3 regions of the Streptomyces sp. NPDC046977 genome follow, and region 2 is predicted to be linked to each of the others. Evidence: riboswitches for the same ligand, from Rfam matches in the RefSeq annotation. Region 2 holds a riboswitch; each other region holds the start of a gene.
The links. A riboswitch is a leader RNA that binds a small molecule or an ion and turns the genes downstream of it on or off. The one in region 2 is predicted to bind cobalamin.
Positions count from the first base shown of each region.

Region 1 (5,780 bases), on a different contig from region 2:
ACCGGCGGCCAACTGAGGCATCACCCGTCGAGAGGGCCCGCGGAACCGTCCGCGGGCCCTCTCGCGTTCAGGACGCGGGGAGTTCGGAACGGACGGTACGGGCCGCCGCGACCAGGTTCTCCAGGGAGGCGCGGGTCTCCGCCCAGCCGCGGGTCTTCAGCCCGCAGTCGGGGTTGACCCACAACCGCTCGGCGGGGATGGCCTCCAGACCCTTCCTCAGCAGGGCGGCCGCCTCGTCCACGCCCGGCACGCGCGGCGAGTGGATGTCGTAGACGCCGGGCCCGGCCTCGCGCGGGTACCCGTGCGCGGCGAGTTCGCGGGCGACCTGCATGTGGGAGCGGGCGGCCTCCAGGCTGATGACGTCGGCGTCGAGGTCGTCGATCGCCGCCACGATGTCACCGAACTCGGCGTAGCACATGTGGGTGTGGATCTGCGTGTCCGGACGCACGCCACTGGTGGTCAGCCGGAACGCCTCGGTGGCCCAGGCCAGGTAGCCGGCGCGGTCGGCGGAGCGCAGCGGCAGCGTCTCGCGCAGGGCGGGCTCGTCGACCTGGATGACCGGCGTTCCCGCGCGCTCCAGGTCGCCGACCTCGTCGCGCAGGGCCAGGGCGACCTGGCGCGCGGTATCGGCGAGGGGCTGGTCGTCGCGGACGAAGGACCAGGCGAGCATGGTGACCGGACCGGTGAGCATGCCCTTCACCGGCCGGTCGGTGAGCGAGCGGGCGTAGGCCGTCCACCGCACGGTCATGGGCTCGGGGCGGGAGATGTCCCCGGCGAGGACCGGCGGACGGACGTAGCGCGTGCCGTAGGACTGCACCCAGCCGTGCTGGGTGGCGAGGTAGCCGGTGAGCCGCTCGGCGAAGTACTGGACCATGTCGTTGCGTTCGGCCTCGCCGTGCACGAGGACGTCCAGCCCGGTCTTCTCCTGGAAGGAGATCACCTCGCCGATCTCGGCCTTGATGCGCTCCTCGTACTGCGCCTCGCCGATCCGGCCGGCCCGCAGATCGGCCCGTGCCGTGCGGAGTTCCGCGGTCTGCGGGAACGAGCCGATGGTGGTGGTCGGCAGCAGGGGCAGGCCGAGGTGGGCGCGCTGGGCCGCCGCCCGCTCGCCGTACGGCTGCGAGCGGCGGGCGTCGGCGCTCGTGACCGCCGCGGCCCGTGCCCGTACGGCCGGGTCGTGGGTGATGGGCGACGAGGCGCGGGACGCCAGGGCGGCGCGGTTGGCGGCGAGTTCCCCGGCGATGGTGCCGGTTCCCCGGCTCAGTCCCTTGGCGAGGGTGACGACCTCGGCCGTCTTCTGCCGGGCGAAGGCCAGCCAGCGCAGGATCTGGGGGTCGATGTCGCGCTCGGCGGCGGTGTCGAGCGGCACGTGCAGCAGGGAGCACGAGGCGGCCACGTCGACCCGGTCGGCCAGTCCCAGCAGCGTGCCGAGGGTGGCGAGGGACTTCTCCAGGTCGTTGACCCAGATGTTGCGTCCGTCCACGACGCCGGCCACCAGGCGCTTGCCGGGCAGGCCGCCCACCGCGGCGAGCGCGTCCAGGTTGGCGGCGGCCGCCCCGGTGAAGTCGAGCGCGAGCCCGTCCACCGGTGCCTTGGCGAGCACCGGCAGGGCCTCGCCGAGCCGGTCGAAATAGGAGGCCACCAGGAGCCTCGGCCGGTCCTCGAGAGCGCCGAGGCGCCCGTACGCCCGCTCCGCGGCGCCGAGTTCGGCGGCGGTGCGGTCCTGCACGAGCGCCGGCTCGTCGAGCTGCGCCCAGCCGGCCCCCGCGGCACGCAGATCGGCCAGGACCTCCGCGTACACCGGCAGCAGCCGGTCGAGGAGGGAGAGCGGCTCGAAGTCCGCGGGGGCGCCGGGGGCGGGCTTGGCGAGCAGGAGGTAGGTCACGGGGCCGACGAGGACCGGCCGGGGCGCGAGGCCGAGGGCGAGGGCCTCCTTGACCGCCTCGACCTGCCGGGACGAGTCGGCCGCGAACACGGTGTCCGGACCGAGCTCGGGGACGAGGTAGTGGTAGTTGGTGTCGAACCACTTCGTCATCTCGAGCGGTGCCGTGTCCTGGGTGCCGCGCGCCATCGCGAAGTAGCCGTCGAGCGCGTCGGCGGCCACGGCCTCCCGGTGCCGCGCGGGGACGGCGCCCACCATCACGGTGGTGTCGAGGACGTGGTCGTAGTACGAGAAGTCGCCGGTCGGCACGTCGTGCACGCCGGCCTCGGCGAGCCGCCGCCAGTTCGCGCGGCGCAGTTCGGCGGCGGTGGCCCGGAGGGCGTCGGCGGTGACCCGGCCCTTCCAGTACCCCTCGACGGCCTTCTTCAGCTCCCGGTTGCCGCCCTGGCGGGGGTAGCCGTACACGGTGGGCCGTGCTGCCGCGGCTGCGGACTTGGTGGTCACGGAGATCTCCTTCGCGAGATGAATCCCTGAGATCCCGGATACGGGGCGAGAGCGCGAAGGCGATGCAGACCGGCGGCCGGGACACGCGCGTCGGGGCGCGGTCGTCCGCCAGGTATGTACGCCGACCCGCCCTCGAGGTCACCGGGATGTCCGCGCGCGTTCGGTCGCGCACGGGCAGCGGGCAGGTCTTCGGACTCGCGGGCACGCCTGCCGGGGGCAGACACCTACTGGCCGTCGCTTCCCAGACCCGGCCGGGCCCAGTGCGTATGACGGCGCTCGTTCCCACTCACCGCTGCGGGGCAGTCCCGGATTCCCACCGGGTTCCCTCTTGCGACGCGTCCCGCCTGGCGGACGGGGGCGAACCAGCTGCGTCCGCCAGCCTACGGCTCCCGGGGCCGCCATGGGCGACGGTGCCCGTATTCCGGGACGGCGGGTCGCGACGGCGGGTCAGCGGTGGGACAGCCTCCGCCCTCGGCGCAACACCCGTTCCGCCAGGACGACGTTGACGATCGCGGCGCACGTCAGCAGCACCACGTTCAGCGTCGCACTGCCGAGGCTCAGCCAAGCGGCTTCCTCACCGCCCGGCCCGGCCACGGGGGACCAGATCCCGCCGACCGCGGAGAGCGCCGCATAGCCCCCGTACATCGCCGGCAGCGCCACGGCCCCCGCGGGCAGGGTCAGCGCGACCGCGAGCAGGTAGTAGACGGCCTGCTCGTGAACGGCCCCTGCCACGGCGAGGCCCCCGATCAGCACGACGTACGCCGCCGCGGCGGCTCTCCCCACCCTGCGCTTCATGTCCGCCCCCACCGTGCGCGCTTCGGCCCCCGACCATCGTAGGGCGGGTACCGAACAGGGATCTCGGTCGACGGATGAACAACGGGTCGCCCGGGAGCCGCTGTTGCCGAGGGGCGGGAAGCCCGGCCGATCTGGCCGGCACATTGGAGTCGCCCCTAAGGCCGCATCCCGAACAGGAAGCGGGTCGTGCGCGTGCGGCGGACCAGGAGCTCGTAGGCGGTGAGGGTGAGGACGAGGGCGATCGCCACGAGCACGGCGTACTCGACGGGGATCGGCGCGGACCAGCCGGTCACGACGTAGGCGACGGCGACCACGATCGGCTGGTGCAGGACGTACAGCGGCAGCACGGCCGCGGCGAGGTAGCCGTAGAGGCGCCGGCGCGTCGTCGGGGCCGGGTGCGGCGCCGCAGGCGGTTGCTCGCGCCGCCGGCGGTCGAGGAGGCCCGGGATGGCGACCACCAGGCACCATCCGGCCGCACCGAACAGCGCCCGGGAGACGGTGGCCAGCATGGTCATCTCGGTGAACGGCTCGTCGGCCAGGGCGAAGCCGGGGCCGGCGGCCGCGAACAGCAGGGCGCCGAGCCAGGCCGCCGTCCCGGCATCGCACCGCATCGCGGTGCGGAAGCGGTCGTCGCCGGCGAGCGCGAAGCCGGCGACGAAGAACAGCAGGTACGACCAGCGGTGCCAGCCCGCGTACTCCTCCTCCAGCCGCGCGAAGGCACAGATCGCCGCGAACACCAGGGCCGGCAGGAGCACCAGGCCCCGCCGGTGCAGGGTCGCCTCCGCCACCCGGTCGCCGATGCGACGGACGCCCGCACGCGGCAACCACCGGTAACACGGCACCAGCATGAGGGAGAACGCCAGGAGGAGCACGACGAACCACAGGTGGCCGGTCTCGAAGTGCTCGCCCTGGACGAGGAAGGGGAACTCCGCGGGCTCCAGGTGCACGTCGAAGAAGCGGGGCAGGAAGCCGAGGTACGACTCGTGGTAGCCGGGGTCGGCCGCGCGCAGCCGCAGCCACTGCGGCAGCGGGTTCAGCGCGAGGGTCGCGAAGACCAGCGGAACGCCGAGCCGCAGCAGCCGCTCCCTGGCGAAGCCGCCCGCACCGCGGCGCCGGAGCGAGTGCCAGGCGCCGAGGCCGGAGATGAGGAACAGCAGCGGCATGGCCCAGACGACCCCGAACCCGGCGATGATCAGGACGGCTCCGGTGGTCTCGGCGTTCTTGACGTAGAAGTCGTCGTCGGCGGCGAAGACGAGCGCCGAGTGGAAGAAGACCAGCCCGATCACGACCAGCATCCGGATCGCGTCCAGCTCCGGCCGCCGCTGCGGTAGCGGTGCCTGCACAGGTTCCGCGCGCGTCGCCATGTCGGTGCCCCCCTGTCGCCGGTACGTGACCAGTGTTGGAAAGGCGGCCGTCGGGCGCCACCCCCGCGACGCAGGACGTACGGCAGTGCGGGGGACATCACGCTCCGCTACGGCCGGACGCGGTGGCCACGGGAGCCGCTGGTCGCGGGAGGGCGGCCGGCGAGCGACCGTGGAAGGGGACGACGCGGCAAAGGACGGTTCCATGCCTGGTGTCTTCGGCAAGAGAAGCGGCGACCAACCGTGGCTGCCGCGATGGGCGCGCAAGCTGAAGATCACCGGCTACGCGCTGGTCCTGATGAGCGTGGCCGCCGACTTCGCGGTGGGGACGAATGTCACCTTCTCCCCGGTGCTCGCCGCTCTCCCGGTGCTGGCGAGTGCGGGTGCCCGCCGGGCGACGGTCCCGGCGGCGGCGGGAGCGGTCGCGTGCGGCCTTTTCGCCGCCCTGGCGATCTACGACGTCGGCGTGCCCGCCGTCGTCCTGGCGACCGCGGCGGCCACGATCGTGGCGACCACCTTCTTCAGTTGCGCAGGCGTCGTGGTGGTGGCCAGCCAGGAACGGGAGTTGGCCAAGGTGCACACGGTCGCCGAGGCGGCACAGCGTGCGCTGCTGAGGCTGGTGCCGCGACGACTGGGGCCGCTGGTGATGGCGGTGCGCTATGTGGCGGCAGAGGCAGAAGCACACATCGGAGGTGATCTGTACGAGGCGATACCCACCAGCTACGGAGTGCGCCTGATCATCGGGGACGTACGCGGAAAGGGCCTGGCCGCCGTGGAGACCGCCGCCGACGTGCTCGGGGTGTTCCGCGAGGCCGCGCGGGCGGAACCGGAACTGGCGGAGGTCGCCAAGCGGCTGGACGCGGCGCTGGTCCGCCGCCCGGCGAGGGAGGAGTTCGTCACGGCGGTACTGGTCAGCGTCCCGGACGCCCCTGGACCGGCGGCCGTGGTCAACTGCGGGCACCCGCCGCCGCTGCTCCGGCACGCGGGCAGCTGCCGCGAGGTGATCCCGTCGGTCGCCGCGCCGCCGCTGGGGCTGCAGGGGCTGGTGGGCAGGGACTACCGCGCCTGCCCCGTCCCGTTCGTCAGCGGCGACCTGCTGCTGCTCTACACCGACGGCGTGGCGGAGGCACGGGACGCCGCGAACCGCTTCTATCCGCTGACCGCGCGGCTGAGCGCCCTGCCCGCCACCGACCCGGAAGACCTGCTGGACGACCTGCTCTCGGACGTCCGCGCCTACG
Region 1 is NZ_JBEYWO010000012.1:138,915-144,694, reverse strand. Features, by position in the region: gene ABZ883_RS20035 (CbtA family protein) at 1-16, shown strand, start outside; gene metE (5-methyltetrahydropteroyltriglutamate--homocysteine S-methyltransferase) at 68-2,386, opposite strand; cobalamin riboswitch at 2,570-2,716, opposite strand; gene ABZ883_RS20025 (hypothetical protein) at 2,834-3,181, opposite strand; gene ABZ883_RS20020 (acyltransferase) at 3,337-4,545, opposite strand; gene ABZ883_RS20015 (PP2C family protein-serine/threonine phosphatase) at 4,748-5,780, shown strand, end outside.
Region 1: linked by a shared signal. The riboswitch ahead of metE (5-methyltetrahydropteroyltriglutamate--homocysteine S-methyltransferase) and the one ahead of ABZ883_RS20495 (HoxN/HupN/NixA family nickel/cobalt transporter) in region 2 are both predicted to bind cobalamin.

Region 2 (5,780 bases):
ACGGGCACTTGTCCAATCGCTTCGGCTCCACCCAGCGACCGTCCCGTCCGGCAAAACCACAGGTCACATGCTTATACGGGACAGCGCTGAGGCCCTACTGCTGCGGAAGCTTGCAGGCCACGCTCGCGTCCTAGCCGCAACGGCCCTCAGGCACACCGCCACCGGTTGCCCCTCGGTACGTGGATTCAGTCGAGGAACATCAGCCGTTTCCCGGCGCGAATCGGCTCTACGGACCACCATGGGTGAAGCACTCTGGGAGGCCACGAATGATCACGAACCTCACTAAGGGCGGGAATGCTCCCTTGCTGGGCAACACCTGCCAAGTCACCGTCACTACGCCGACGACGGGCATTGATGTTTCAGCTGTTCTCTTGGCCCAGGATGGCAAAGTGCGGACAGATGAGGACCTGGTCTTCTACAACCACCGCTCTCAGGACGGTGTGAGTCTTGCAGGTCAAACCATCGCTGCTGACCTGGCTGCGGTACCCGGCTCAGTTGATCGAATCGCTGTAGTGGCCAGCATTGACCCGCAATGTTCGGCTCCGCACTTCGATGCGAGCAGTACCCCGCGCGCGGTGGTCGACTGCGGAGACGGCCGCATTATGTTTGCGCCACCGCCCCTCGCAAACCGGGAGACGGTCGCGGTTGTGGTCGAGTTCTACCGCCGTGCCGGCTCCTGGAAGGTTCGTGCCGTGGGGCAGGGCTGGGACACCGGGTTGGCGGGTCTGGCCGGGGATTTCGGGATCGTCGTGGACGACCCTGGCCCCGCCTCGGCCGCTGTGGCTGCAACGCCACCTGAGTCGCCGAGCACGTCGCACCATGCGACAAGTGCCCAGCCGGTTCGCGCCCCTGCCGTTCCGTCCGCTGCACTGCAACGGCCGCCGGTGACACCGCTGCCCCCGCCGGGCCCTCTGGGACGGGTTGTGCTCACCAAGGGTGGCCAGGCAACGATCAACATGAGAAAGGAAGATCCAAGCCTCGCTGTAACGGCCATGCTCGAATGGAACGGAGGCAGTGATGCCAGACGGAGGGCCGGGGCCGATCTGGATCTCTACGCGTTGCATGTTCCGCGGAGTCTGGTGACGCCCAAGGGTGCCAAGCCGAGCAAATCCGAACAGGTGATTTATTACCGGAATTTGGGATCGCTCATGGCTCCGCCATTCATCGCCCTAGATGGCGATTCCCGGAGGCCGGGGCGGGAGACCATCACGATCCGGCGTCCCGACCTGCAGGGATATGTTCTCATCTGCGCGTACAGTGCGGTTGAGAATGGTGTCGGCTCGTTCAAGTCGTATGGTGCCCGGGCAGTTGTAACCGATGGGCGGGGCTCGACTGTCACAGTACCGCTGTTCAATAATCGCAACCTGTCTTACTGGGTTGCTATTGCGTTGATCGACTTCACCGCCCCTGGTGGCATTGAGATTCGGCATGTTGAGAAGTACAGCGGGAATCACGTGGAGGCCCGGCCGATGCTGTACTCCAGTGGCAGTTTTCGGATGAGCGCAGGCAAGGTCGAATTCAAGACGAGGTAGCTGGCCGCCGTCCCACTCTTGACCCTTTCCTCCCACGGACCGACCTCAAGCAGGTGTGGGATCGAACACGGGAAAGGACACGTGGACAAGTTGGGCAGGAGTGCGCGATCGGTGTAGAGGCATTGGGGCATGCCTCACCGCCGCGTAGACCGCCTCCGGCGCCTGACGGCTCCCGCGCGTCCGGCCCCGCTCGCACGGTGTGCGGGGCAAGCGGGCCCGCCGGGCTCACCTGCCCGTCCCGACCCCGGTCCACCATGTCGCCGCAGGCTCTCGTTCACCCGTCAAAGGCGTCTCGCGGGCGCCGGGTGTCAACCAGCTCATCGTCGACCGGCGGGCGATGGGAACGTCACATGTCGGCGGCCCCGTCTCCTTGAGGCGCCGCGCAGTGTCCCAGCAGTTGCCCGGTCATCTCGTCCACGATGCGGTAGCGGACGATCCGGCCCTGCCGGTCACCGGTGACGATGCCGGCGGCCCGCAGCAGCCGCAGGGCCTGGGAGACCGCCGTGTCCGTCATGCCCGTGGCGACCGCCAGGTCCGTGACCGCGATCGGCCCCGCCGTCCGGAGAGCCAGCAGCAGCGCGAGACGGCCTGGATCGGCGAGCAGCGAGAAGCGATCCGCCCAGGCCCGCACATGCCCAGGTTCTCCAATGGCGGCGACAGCGTCGCAGACACGGTGGCCGTCGATGGTTCGGTGGCCCGCCCGCTCGGCGGGAACAAGGTGCATGGGCGCCATCCTGGCAGCCCGGGATGTGATCTTGAATACCTGTGCGTCTCTGCACCTGTGCAGCCTTGCAGGCGGAGTGCCCGCGCTCCTAGGGTGATGGCGCCGTGGTGCTCGGGAAGACCGGTGACAGCCGATGGAAGGCTCAGTCCGGGGCGGCCCTCGCCACTGTGATCGGGTAGTTCCCGCCCCCTCCCGCTTCGGCGGTGCCACTGGTCCTCACAGGCCGGGAAGGCAGGGGCGGGCGCGCTTCGCCCGTAAGCCAGGAGACCGGCCGCGGCATCTCACGAGTTGATCCACGAGGTGCTGGAGCGTGACCGCATGACCCTGCCCCCATCTGCCCCGTTCGCCGGCCCGTTCCGCTGGCGGCGCGAGGACACGCTCCGCACCGCGGGCCTGATGGCCGTGATCGCCGCATTGCACGTCGTCGCTTTCGGTGTGCTGTTCCTGCTGGTGATACCGAACGACTACCGGGTCGGTTCCGAGGCTTTCGGTCTCGGCCTCGGTATCACCGCCTACACCCTGGGAATGCGGCACGCCTTCGACGCCGACCACATCGCCGCCATCGACAACACCACGCGCAAGCTCATGGCGGACGGCAAACGCCCGGTCTCCGTGGGCTTCTGGTTCGCCCTCGGGCACTCCAGCGTCGTGGTGGCCCTGGCGGCGCTCGTCGCCGGCGGTGCCCGTCTGGCAGGCACCCTGGCGGACGAGGACTCCGGAACGCACCAGGCGCTGGGTGTGGTCGGAACCACCGTTTCCGGCACGTTCCTCTATCTCATCGCCCTGCTGAACCTCGTCGCCCTACTGGGCATACTGCGGGTCTTCAAGAAGATGCGTACGGGCTTCTTCGACGAACGGGAGCTCGAAACCCACCTGGAATCCAGGGGGTTCATGAACCGCGTACTCGGCAGGCTCACCCGCTCCATCACCCGTCCCGGGCAGATGTACCCACTCGGCTTCCTCTTCGGGCTCGGGTTCGACACCGCCACCGAGGTCGCGCTGATGGTGATGGCGGGCAGCGGAGCCGCCGCCGGTCTGCCCTGGTACGCGATCCTGTGCCTGCCGCTGCTGTTCGCCGCCGGGATGAGCCTGTTCGACACCCTCGACGGGACCTTCATGAACTTCGCCTACCAGTGGGCGTTCTCCAACCCCGTGCGCAAGGTCTACTACAACCTCACCATCACCGGTCTGTCCATCGCCGTCGCCTTCGTCATCGGCACCATCGAACTGGTCGGGGTCCTGCACGACAAGCTCGACATGACGGACGGGCTCACCGGCTGGGTCGCCGGCCTCGATCTCGACAACGTCGGCTACGTGATCGTTGGCCTCTTCGTCGTCGTGTGGGCCGTCGCGATCGCGTACTGGCGCGTCGCCAAGGTCGAGGATCGCTGGGCGGCGCGAACTGCGGGGAGCGTCTGACGTTCTTTCGGTGGCCTCCGGTCGGGCACAGTGGTGTGCCCGACCGGAGGCAGCCCCCGTCCCCTCTTCTGCCGCGACGTCAGGCGGCGGGACGCCGCAAGTAGAGCCCGAACACGATGTCGTAGAAGAGGAACGCGATCAGCGTGATGCCCAGCAGGGGCAGGGCCCAGCCGAGCGCGGCGACGGCCGGGACGCCGATGATCAGCACCGGCAGCGGGAGTTGTCGCCACGTTCCTCGTGCGGGGGCCTTCCCGAGGGCCGCCGTGCGGCCGTCACGCGTGGGGCGGCGCTGCCACCACATGCGGTAGCCCCACACGATGACGGAGATCAGGCCGACCGCGATCAGCGCCAGCAGGATCTGGTTGACGATGCCGAACAGCAGGCCCATGTGGCCCTGGACGCCGAGTTTGCTGAGCTTGGCCAGGACCGGGTAGTCGGCCCAACGGCTCTCCGAGGTGACCTTGCCCTTGGCGGCGTCGACGGCTACCTGGTCGTAGTGGACCGGCCAGAGGTCGTCGTCCTGCGCCACGGTCCACGCACTCGTCGCATCGGCGGGCGGCGTCAGCTCCACCCGGCCACCGAGGCCGGCCTCGCGGGCGACCGTGAGGACCGCGTCGAAGGCTGCGGGGTCGGCCGTCGCCGCGCCGGCGCCCGTGCCGTGTCCGGCGTGCCCCGCAGGCTCGCCCTTGCCGGCGCCGGTACCGCCGGGCAGGGCGGTGACCAGCGCGGGCGCGTGCCCCTTCGCCGCGTTCAGCAATTCCCCGAACCGGGCACCGGCGTAGTGGGACCAGGTCAGGCCGGTGGCGCTGAGACCGAGCAGACCGACGGCGAGCCATACGCCGGTGGCGGCGTGCCAACTGCGCGTACGCCGCACTCCGCCTGCGGAGCGGTCGGGCAGCAGCACACCGCGTGCCGACTTGGCGCGCTGCCCGCGGGCGCGTCCGAGCCACAGGACGAGCCCTCCGGCGACGATCACCCACAGCCAGCTGGCGGCAACCTCCGAATAGAGGCGGCCGGTCTCGCCCAGGTGCAGATTGCGGTGCAGGTCGTCCAGCCACGTCGTCAGCGGGGTGGAGCCGTACCACGTGGTCAGCGCCCCCTTGACCTCGGCGGTGTAGGGGTCGACGAACACCGTGCGCTGGTTCTCGCCCAGTTCCGGCAGCGACAGGACCACCCGCGTGGTGTCCTCCGGCCCGGGCGGCGTGATCACCGAGGACAAGGTGCCCTCAGGGTGGGACTTCCGGGCCGCGGCGATCTGTTCCGCGAGCGGGCGCGTTGCGTCCCCCACCTTCGCCACGCCGAGCTGATCGCCGTACACGAGCTGGTCGAGCTGGGGTGTGAAGGTGTAGGCCAGGCCCGTCAGAGCGGCCACCAGCAGGAACGGGGCGACGAACACACCCGCGTGGAAGTGCAACCGCACGAGCAGCGCCCGTACCCCCTTCCACGATCGGCCCCGTTGTTCCGGACCGCTTCCCGGAGCAGCCGATGCCGCTATGAGGGCGTTGTCTCTTGACGCTTCTTCTTGTGTCGATGACATGGGTGCATCCCCAATCGGCGCCCGGCGCACAGGACGCGGGCGCTCACGAAGCCGACGATGGTGTCCGCCTCAACGGCGGTACGGCGTGCGGGCACACCGCACTGCGCCCGTCATCGCATGTCAGCGAGACGGACGGTCAGGAGCACATCGCCGGCCGCGGCGGGCCGCGCCGTGTGACGCCGTGCCACAGGGCCGCCTGCTGAGACAGCCGCGAGGGGGCGTGAAGGGACACTCGCGTCGCCGGGGCCGGTGGGCTGACGACGACATGGACGAGGAAGGCCCCGCGCAATGGAGTGAAGACGAACGCGGCCAAGGAACGGCCCAGCCGGAAGGCAGCAGCCTCACCGCGCCACAGCCACAGGCCGCACAGCACCGCCGCGAGGGCGTGCGCGCCGAACATGCCAGGCGACCAGCCACTCATCGCGGCGCTGCTCATGGGCATCGCTTCCGCGGAGCCCGCAACCTGATGGCCGACAGCACCGTCCCCGACACCCGACGGAGCGGCGGCGAAGGCCTGGGCGAGGCGGAACCAGCCGTGCAAGGCGCATTGGGTCACCACGGTCGCGAC
Region 2 is NZ_JBEYWO010000013.1:1,668-7,447, forward strand. Features, by position in the region: gene ABZ883_RS20480 (hypothetical protein) at 1-31, opposite strand, end outside; gene ABZ883_RS20485 (TerD family protein) at 267-1,532, shown strand; gene ABZ883_RS20490 (metalloregulator ArsR/SmtB family transcription factor) at 1,879-2,256, opposite strand; cobalamin riboswitch at 2,345-2,547, shown strand; gene ABZ883_RS20495 (HoxN/HupN/NixA family nickel/cobalt transporter) at 2,575-3,675, shown strand; gene ABZ883_RS20500 (PepSY domain-containing protein) at 3,755-5,212, opposite strand; gene ABZ883_RS20505 (hypothetical protein) at 5,349-5,780, opposite strand, start outside.

Region 3 (5,780 bases), on a different contig from region 2:
CGAGGACGGCGAGGACGAGGACGAGCAGCAGCGGATTGTTGGTGCGGCTGACGGCGGTGGCCAGGGCGAGTGCCCAGATCCACCAGGCGACGGGGTGCAGGATGCGGGGCAGGCGACGGCCGCCCGTGTCCGGCCGGGTGCCGGGCACGAGCGGGGCGGCCGCGGTGGTGGTGCGGGCCATGACGGTCACTCGGAACGGCGGCGGCGTCGCCCGGAAACCACGGCGGCACCGACGATGACCGCGGCCAGCGCGCCGCCCGCGAGCAGCGGCACGACCGAACCCGCGTCGTACCCGGCGTCAGCCGCAGGCGCGGCGTCGACAACACGCTTGCTCGGGCTCGGGCTCGCCGGGCCAGCGGCCGAGGTAGCGCTGGAAGACGCTGAGAGCGACGGGGACGGCGACGACGAGGGCGTCGCAGTCGGTGAGCTGCTGGAGGCGGAGGGCTTGGGCGAGCGCGTGGGCGTCGGCTTCGCCTTCGGTTTCGGTGCGGCGGAGGTGGACTTCGGCGGTGCTGCCGTCGTTTTCTCCGGCGCGGGCCCGGTGTCGGTTCCGGGTGGCAGCTGGGGCGCCTTGGATGTGGAGGCGGGCTTGCCCACGTCGCCCTGCGGCTTGGTGTTGTGGGCGCGCAGCTGGTCGGGGCTGATCGTGGGGCGGCCCTCGGTGCCCTGGATGTTCGTGCCGCCGAAGATCCACAGGTCGACGCTTCCGGGCTTCGGCTTGTAGAGCATGGCGCCGAGCTGGCTGTACTCCCAGTCGTTCTGCCCGGGGTTGGCGTGCCAGTACGACCAGTACGCCGACGCGGGCGGGGTGAGGACGCAGGAGTCCTCCCGAGCGGTCGGGTACTGGGCGCCGTTCTTGTAACCGCTGTATCCGATGCGGCAGATGAAGGCGGGGCCGTCGTGGCCGGTGCCGGTGGTGCGCCAGCCGCCCTGGTTGAGCAGCACGTAACCGGTGGTCGGCGTCGTACCGCAGGAACGCAGGATCGGACCGCCCCAGTGGCTGAAGTCGACGGCCAGGACAGCGCCCGAGGTGGTGGTGCAGCGGCCCATCGCCTGCGGGTCGGCCGCGGCCGGTGCGGTGGTCGCCCCGAACGCGGCGGCCGCAAGGCCGAGGGCTGCCGTGCCGCGCACGAGCGCGCGAGCGACAGTGGAGAGGGTCATCGCCGGCCTCCGGCGTCGGCGCGGCGGCGGGCGATGACGACGGCGCGCCACCCGACGAGGATCAGTGCGGCCGCGGCAGCGGCCAGTGCCCCTGCTTGCATGCCGGTGGACGCCAGGGCGCCTTCCTGGCCGCCGTTGGCTCCGCCCGTTCCGACGGAACCGCCGCTGCCGTCGGGCGTGATGATGACGGGCGCGCTCGGGCTCCCGCTGGGGGTGGGCTGCGGTGTGGTGTCCGTGAGGTCGCGGTTCAGCACACCGAAGGAGATACCGGTCGCGCCGCCCACGGCCTGGGTGGAGGCCCGCAGATCGGAGCCGCGCTGGCCGTCCTTGGCGACGTTGAAGCCGCCGTCGTCGTTCTGCTGCGAGGCCAGGAAGCGCCGTGCTTTCGCGATCTCGTCGGTATAGGCGGACGCGTTCAGGGACAGTCCCTGCACCGCGAGTGCGGCCGAGTTGACGGAGTTCCCGGCGGCGCCCGGGAAACCGCCGTCGTCCAACTGCTTGGAGGCGATCCAGGCCAGGGCCTTGTCGACGGCCCGGTCCGCGCCCTCGCCGCCGACCAGGTCCAGGGCCATCGCGGCGATCGCGGTGGAGTCCACGTCGGAGTCACCGGTCGAAGGGATCAGGCTCGGCCAGGCACCGTTGTCCAGCTGGAGGCTCTCCAGGTACGCGATCGGCGCCGCGGCCGCGGTCTTCTCACCCGCGCGAAGCTGCGCCATGATCGCGAGGGTCTGCGAGAACACCGAGGGGGCGTAGGTGTAGGCGCCCTTGGCGGGGCAGGACACGTCGGGCGCGGTGCTCGCCTTGGTGCAGACCGCCTTGCCCAGGGCGGCGATGAGGTCCTGGCCGCCGAAGTCGCGCGGGTCACGGCCGACGGACTCGGCCAGCAGCGCGGCCTTCCCGATCGATCCGCCCCCTGCGTACGGGGTTCCGACGCCGGTCCAGTCCTGGAGGGTGCGGTTCTCGCCGTCCTCGCCACCGTGGTCGAGGAAGTCCACGATGCCGCGCAGCTTGGCGTCGTTGAGGCCGGTGGCCGCCAGCGCGTACGCGCCGTCGATGGTCAGCCCGAAGTCGGCCCGCGCGGTGCCGGGTCCGGCGGTGTAGTACTGACCCTGCTTCAGGTTGTCGGCGCTGGTGAGGTACGCGACGCCCTTGGCCAGATCGGGCCCGTCACCGGCGGGACTGCTGGGGTCGCCGGTCGGCGTGGGCGAGGTCGGCGGGTCCGTGGGCTCGTCGCGCTTCGCGGTGAGGTCGACCAGACTGGTCCGGGCTCCGGCGACGACCGCGGGCGGCGTCGGATACAGCGACGAGTCGGTGGCCCCCTCCTCGAAGCCGAACCCGCCGTCCGTGAGCTGCTGCCGGGACAGCCAGGCGACCGCCGTGTCGGCAAGACCCGTGTCGTCCAGTGCGCGCAGGGCCTGCGACGCCCAGGCGGTCGCGGAGACGCTGCCGGTGGTCGCGCCGGTCCAGCCGGGGAACGAGCCGTCCTCGCGCTGAGCCTTCTTCAGGTAGGCGTGGGCCTTGGCCACGGCTTCATCGTGGCCGCCGGCGTTCTCCAGAACCAGGGCGACGAGTCCGGTGGTGGCCGGGTCGCCATCGCAGAATTCGCCCGGCCGGATCAGGATGCTGGTGGCACCGCCGTCCTCGCACTGGACCTGGGTCAGCCGGTCCAGGGTGCCGGCCGGCGGCGTGACGCCCGCGCGCAGCAGGGCCAGCACCGACAGCGCCTGACCGTCGGTGTAAGTGGCGTTCCGGAAGTCGCCCTTGGCCGTGCAGCCGGGGGTGGGCTCGCCGGACTCGGGGCCCGCCGGGCAGACATTGCCGACGAGGTCGCCGGTCAGGTCGTGGCCGCCGAAGTCGCCCGGGTCGGCGCCGGTGATCTCGGCGAGCAGGGCCAGGCGGGCGGCGGCGGTGGCGTCGGGGGCCTCTTCCTTGCCCGCGGCGTAGGCGTAGTCGTCGGTGTGCGTGACAAGGAACGCCGTGATCTTGTCGACGGCCGGGCTCTTGCCTTCAGCGGCGGCCAGCGCGTAGGCGGTCTCGGTGGTCAGCAGGTAGTTGGGGGTCTCGGCGCCGTCGTCGACGATGCGTTCACCGTCGGTGAGCTTGCCCTTGAGCCAGGCTGCGGCGGTGTCCAGGTCGACGTCGCCGGGGTCGCCGGTGGGCTCGCCCGTCGGGTCGCTCGGCCCTCCGCCGCCGCCCGCGCGGACGTCGTCGGGGCTGAAGGAGGGCTTGCCGGTGGTGCCCCCGATGTCGGTTCCGCCGTAGACCCAGGCGTCGACGTCGCCGTCGTGGAGCCTGCGGTCCATGGCGCCGAACTGGCTGTAGCTCCAGTCGTCCTGACCGGGCGAGGCGACCCAGTACGACCAGTACGCCGTGGCGGGCGGCGTCAGCACGCAGGTGTCCTGAGTGGGAGTCGGGTACTGCGTCCCGGAGTTGAACGAGCCGAGGCCGATCCGGCAGATGAACGCCGGACCGTCGTGTTCGGTGCCCTCGGTGGTGAACCCGGCGTCGTGCAGGAGGTCGTAGCCGGTGGTCGGGGTGGTGTCGCAGCCGCGCTCCACGGTGCCGCCGAACGGTGCGAAGTCGACGGCCACGATCGCGCCCTTGTCCGCGGTGCACTCGCCCACCGGACCGGCCGCCGCCGAGGGGACGGTGAGAAACGTCACGCCCGCACCAACCAGCAGGAACAGCGTGGATATCAGCGCCGGCAGGCGCCGCGTCCTCCGCAGCCCCGTCCGTCCATCTCTTCGCCTGTCAGTCCCCACCACGGCCCCTCGTCATCGTTCCGGCACGAACCGGGTGTGGTTGAGGGGCCCCCACCGCGCGGCGGACAGGCCGCCGCCGGGTGAGACCGGTCGAACCACGCCGCAGTCCACGACGGCGTCTGTCGCTGTTGAACACGCTCCAGGCATTCCGGCTCGCCCGGACGATGCCGGGCCTACGGTTGCGGGTCAGCGCCGGGATTCGACCGGCTTCCCCTGGAACAGCATTGCGTATCAGCCGGATTGCAGCACGTCGCCGAATCCAGCGTCAAGACCGCCTTCCCGGGACCGCGGTGGACGCCCTGGGCAGGTCTGGCGGCAGGGACGGGGGTTCGGGTAGCGTCCCTGGCTGCCGAGTGGGGGAATCCGGTGAGAATCCGGGGCTGACGCGCAGCGGTGTGGGACGGCGAGGAGCCGTCCCGAGCCCGAATGCCCAAACGGCGATGCACCCTCGGAAGCCGATCCACGCGTCCCGGACGGCGGCCATGCCCGCCGCTCCCCACGCGCAGCTCGCGAGGGTCCGGCACGGCGACCGGCCGGCGTCCCTCACCCCAGGAGCAGGCCATGTCCCTCGCCACGTCCCTCCGTCGCCCGGCGCTCGCCGCGGCGGCCGTGCTCGGCGCGTTCGTCCTCACCGCGCAGCCGGCACTGGCGACGTCCACCCCGGCACAGATCGCCACCTCGAAGACCAACGGCGTCGCCTACCTCAAGTCCCTGCAAGCCGCCGACGGCTCGTACGCCGGCGCCGGGCTGTCCAACGAGTGGGCGTTCAGCGCGTTCGCGGCCGCGGGCACCGCCGTCGTCGACGTCACCCCCGGCGGCGACACCAGCAAGAACGCCAGAACCGTCTACCGCAACCTGCTCTCCACCACGTCCTGGCCGTCGACGTCCCCGGTCGTCACCGACTACGAACGCGCCACGCTCAACGCCTACGCCGCCGGCATCGACCCGGCCCGCGTCAGCGCGTCACGCAACCTGGTCGCCGACATCTACGGCTACTGGCAGACCGCGGAAGCCGGCTACTTCGGCCCGTCCGCCAACTTCAACGGCACCGTCTTCGCCGCCCTCGCCCTGAACGGTGCCAAGACCCAGTCCGGCACGCAGCGCATACCCCAGGCCCTACGGGACTCGATCATCACCCGCCTCCGCGCCAACCAGCACAACGACGGCGGCTGGAACTACAGCAAGGCCGAGGGCAACGCCAGCCAGCTCGCCGCGACCAGCGACATCGACATGACCGGCGCGGCCATGGCCGCCCTGTGCGTCTCCGGCGTGCCCGCCACCGATATGGACGTCGTGCAGGCCAAGGCGTTCCTCAAGGGCAAGCTCGTCGCCAGCTCGGGCGCCTTCAACTCCATGTTCGGCGTCAACACCGACTCCAACGGCTGGGCCGTCTCCGGCCTCAACGCCTGCGGCATCAACTCGCAGACCGGCGACTTCCTCACCTCCATGGGCAAGACCCCCGTCGACTTCCTCATCGCCCAGCAGTTCAACCCCGGCGGCGGCTTCAAGTACCTCCCCAGCGACACCACCCCGCAGGCGTACGCGTCAATCGACGGACTGCGCGCAGTGGCGGGCGGCGGCTTCACCTCGGCCCCGCCCGTGCCGACCACGGTCGGCGCGCCGCAGTGGGTGAGCCAGACCTCCTTCGCCTCGGGCACCGCCGCCAAGCTGGCGCTGACTGTCGACGACGGCGCGGGCAACCTGAAGGTCTGCTCCGTGACGCTCACCCCGACCGGCGCCACCACGACGCTCGGCGCGCTCCTGGACGCGGCGGGCACCGCGGGCACCCCGTCCGGATGCGTCACCTCCGTCACCCCGGCCTCCGGCACGGGCACGATCACCGCACTCAACGGCAAG
Region 3 is NZ_JBEYWO010000041.1:5,467-11,246, reverse strand. Features, by position in the region: gene ABZ883_RS38250 (CbiQ family ECF transporter T component) at 1-181, opposite strand, end outside; gene ABZ883_RS38245 (hypothetical protein) at 187-1,161, opposite strand; gene ABZ883_RS38240 (prenyltransferase/squalene oxidase repeat-containing protein) at 1,158-3,824, opposite strand; cobalamin riboswitch at 4,044-4,188, opposite strand; cobalamin riboswitch at 4,280-4,355, shown strand; gene ABZ883_RS38235 (hypothetical protein) at 4,485-5,780, shown strand, end outside.
Region 3: linked by a shared signal. The riboswitch ahead of ABZ883_RS38240 (prenyltransferase/squalene oxidase repeat-containing protein) and the one ahead of ABZ883_RS20495 (HoxN/HupN/NixA family nickel/cobalt transporter) in region 2 are both predicted to bind cobalamin.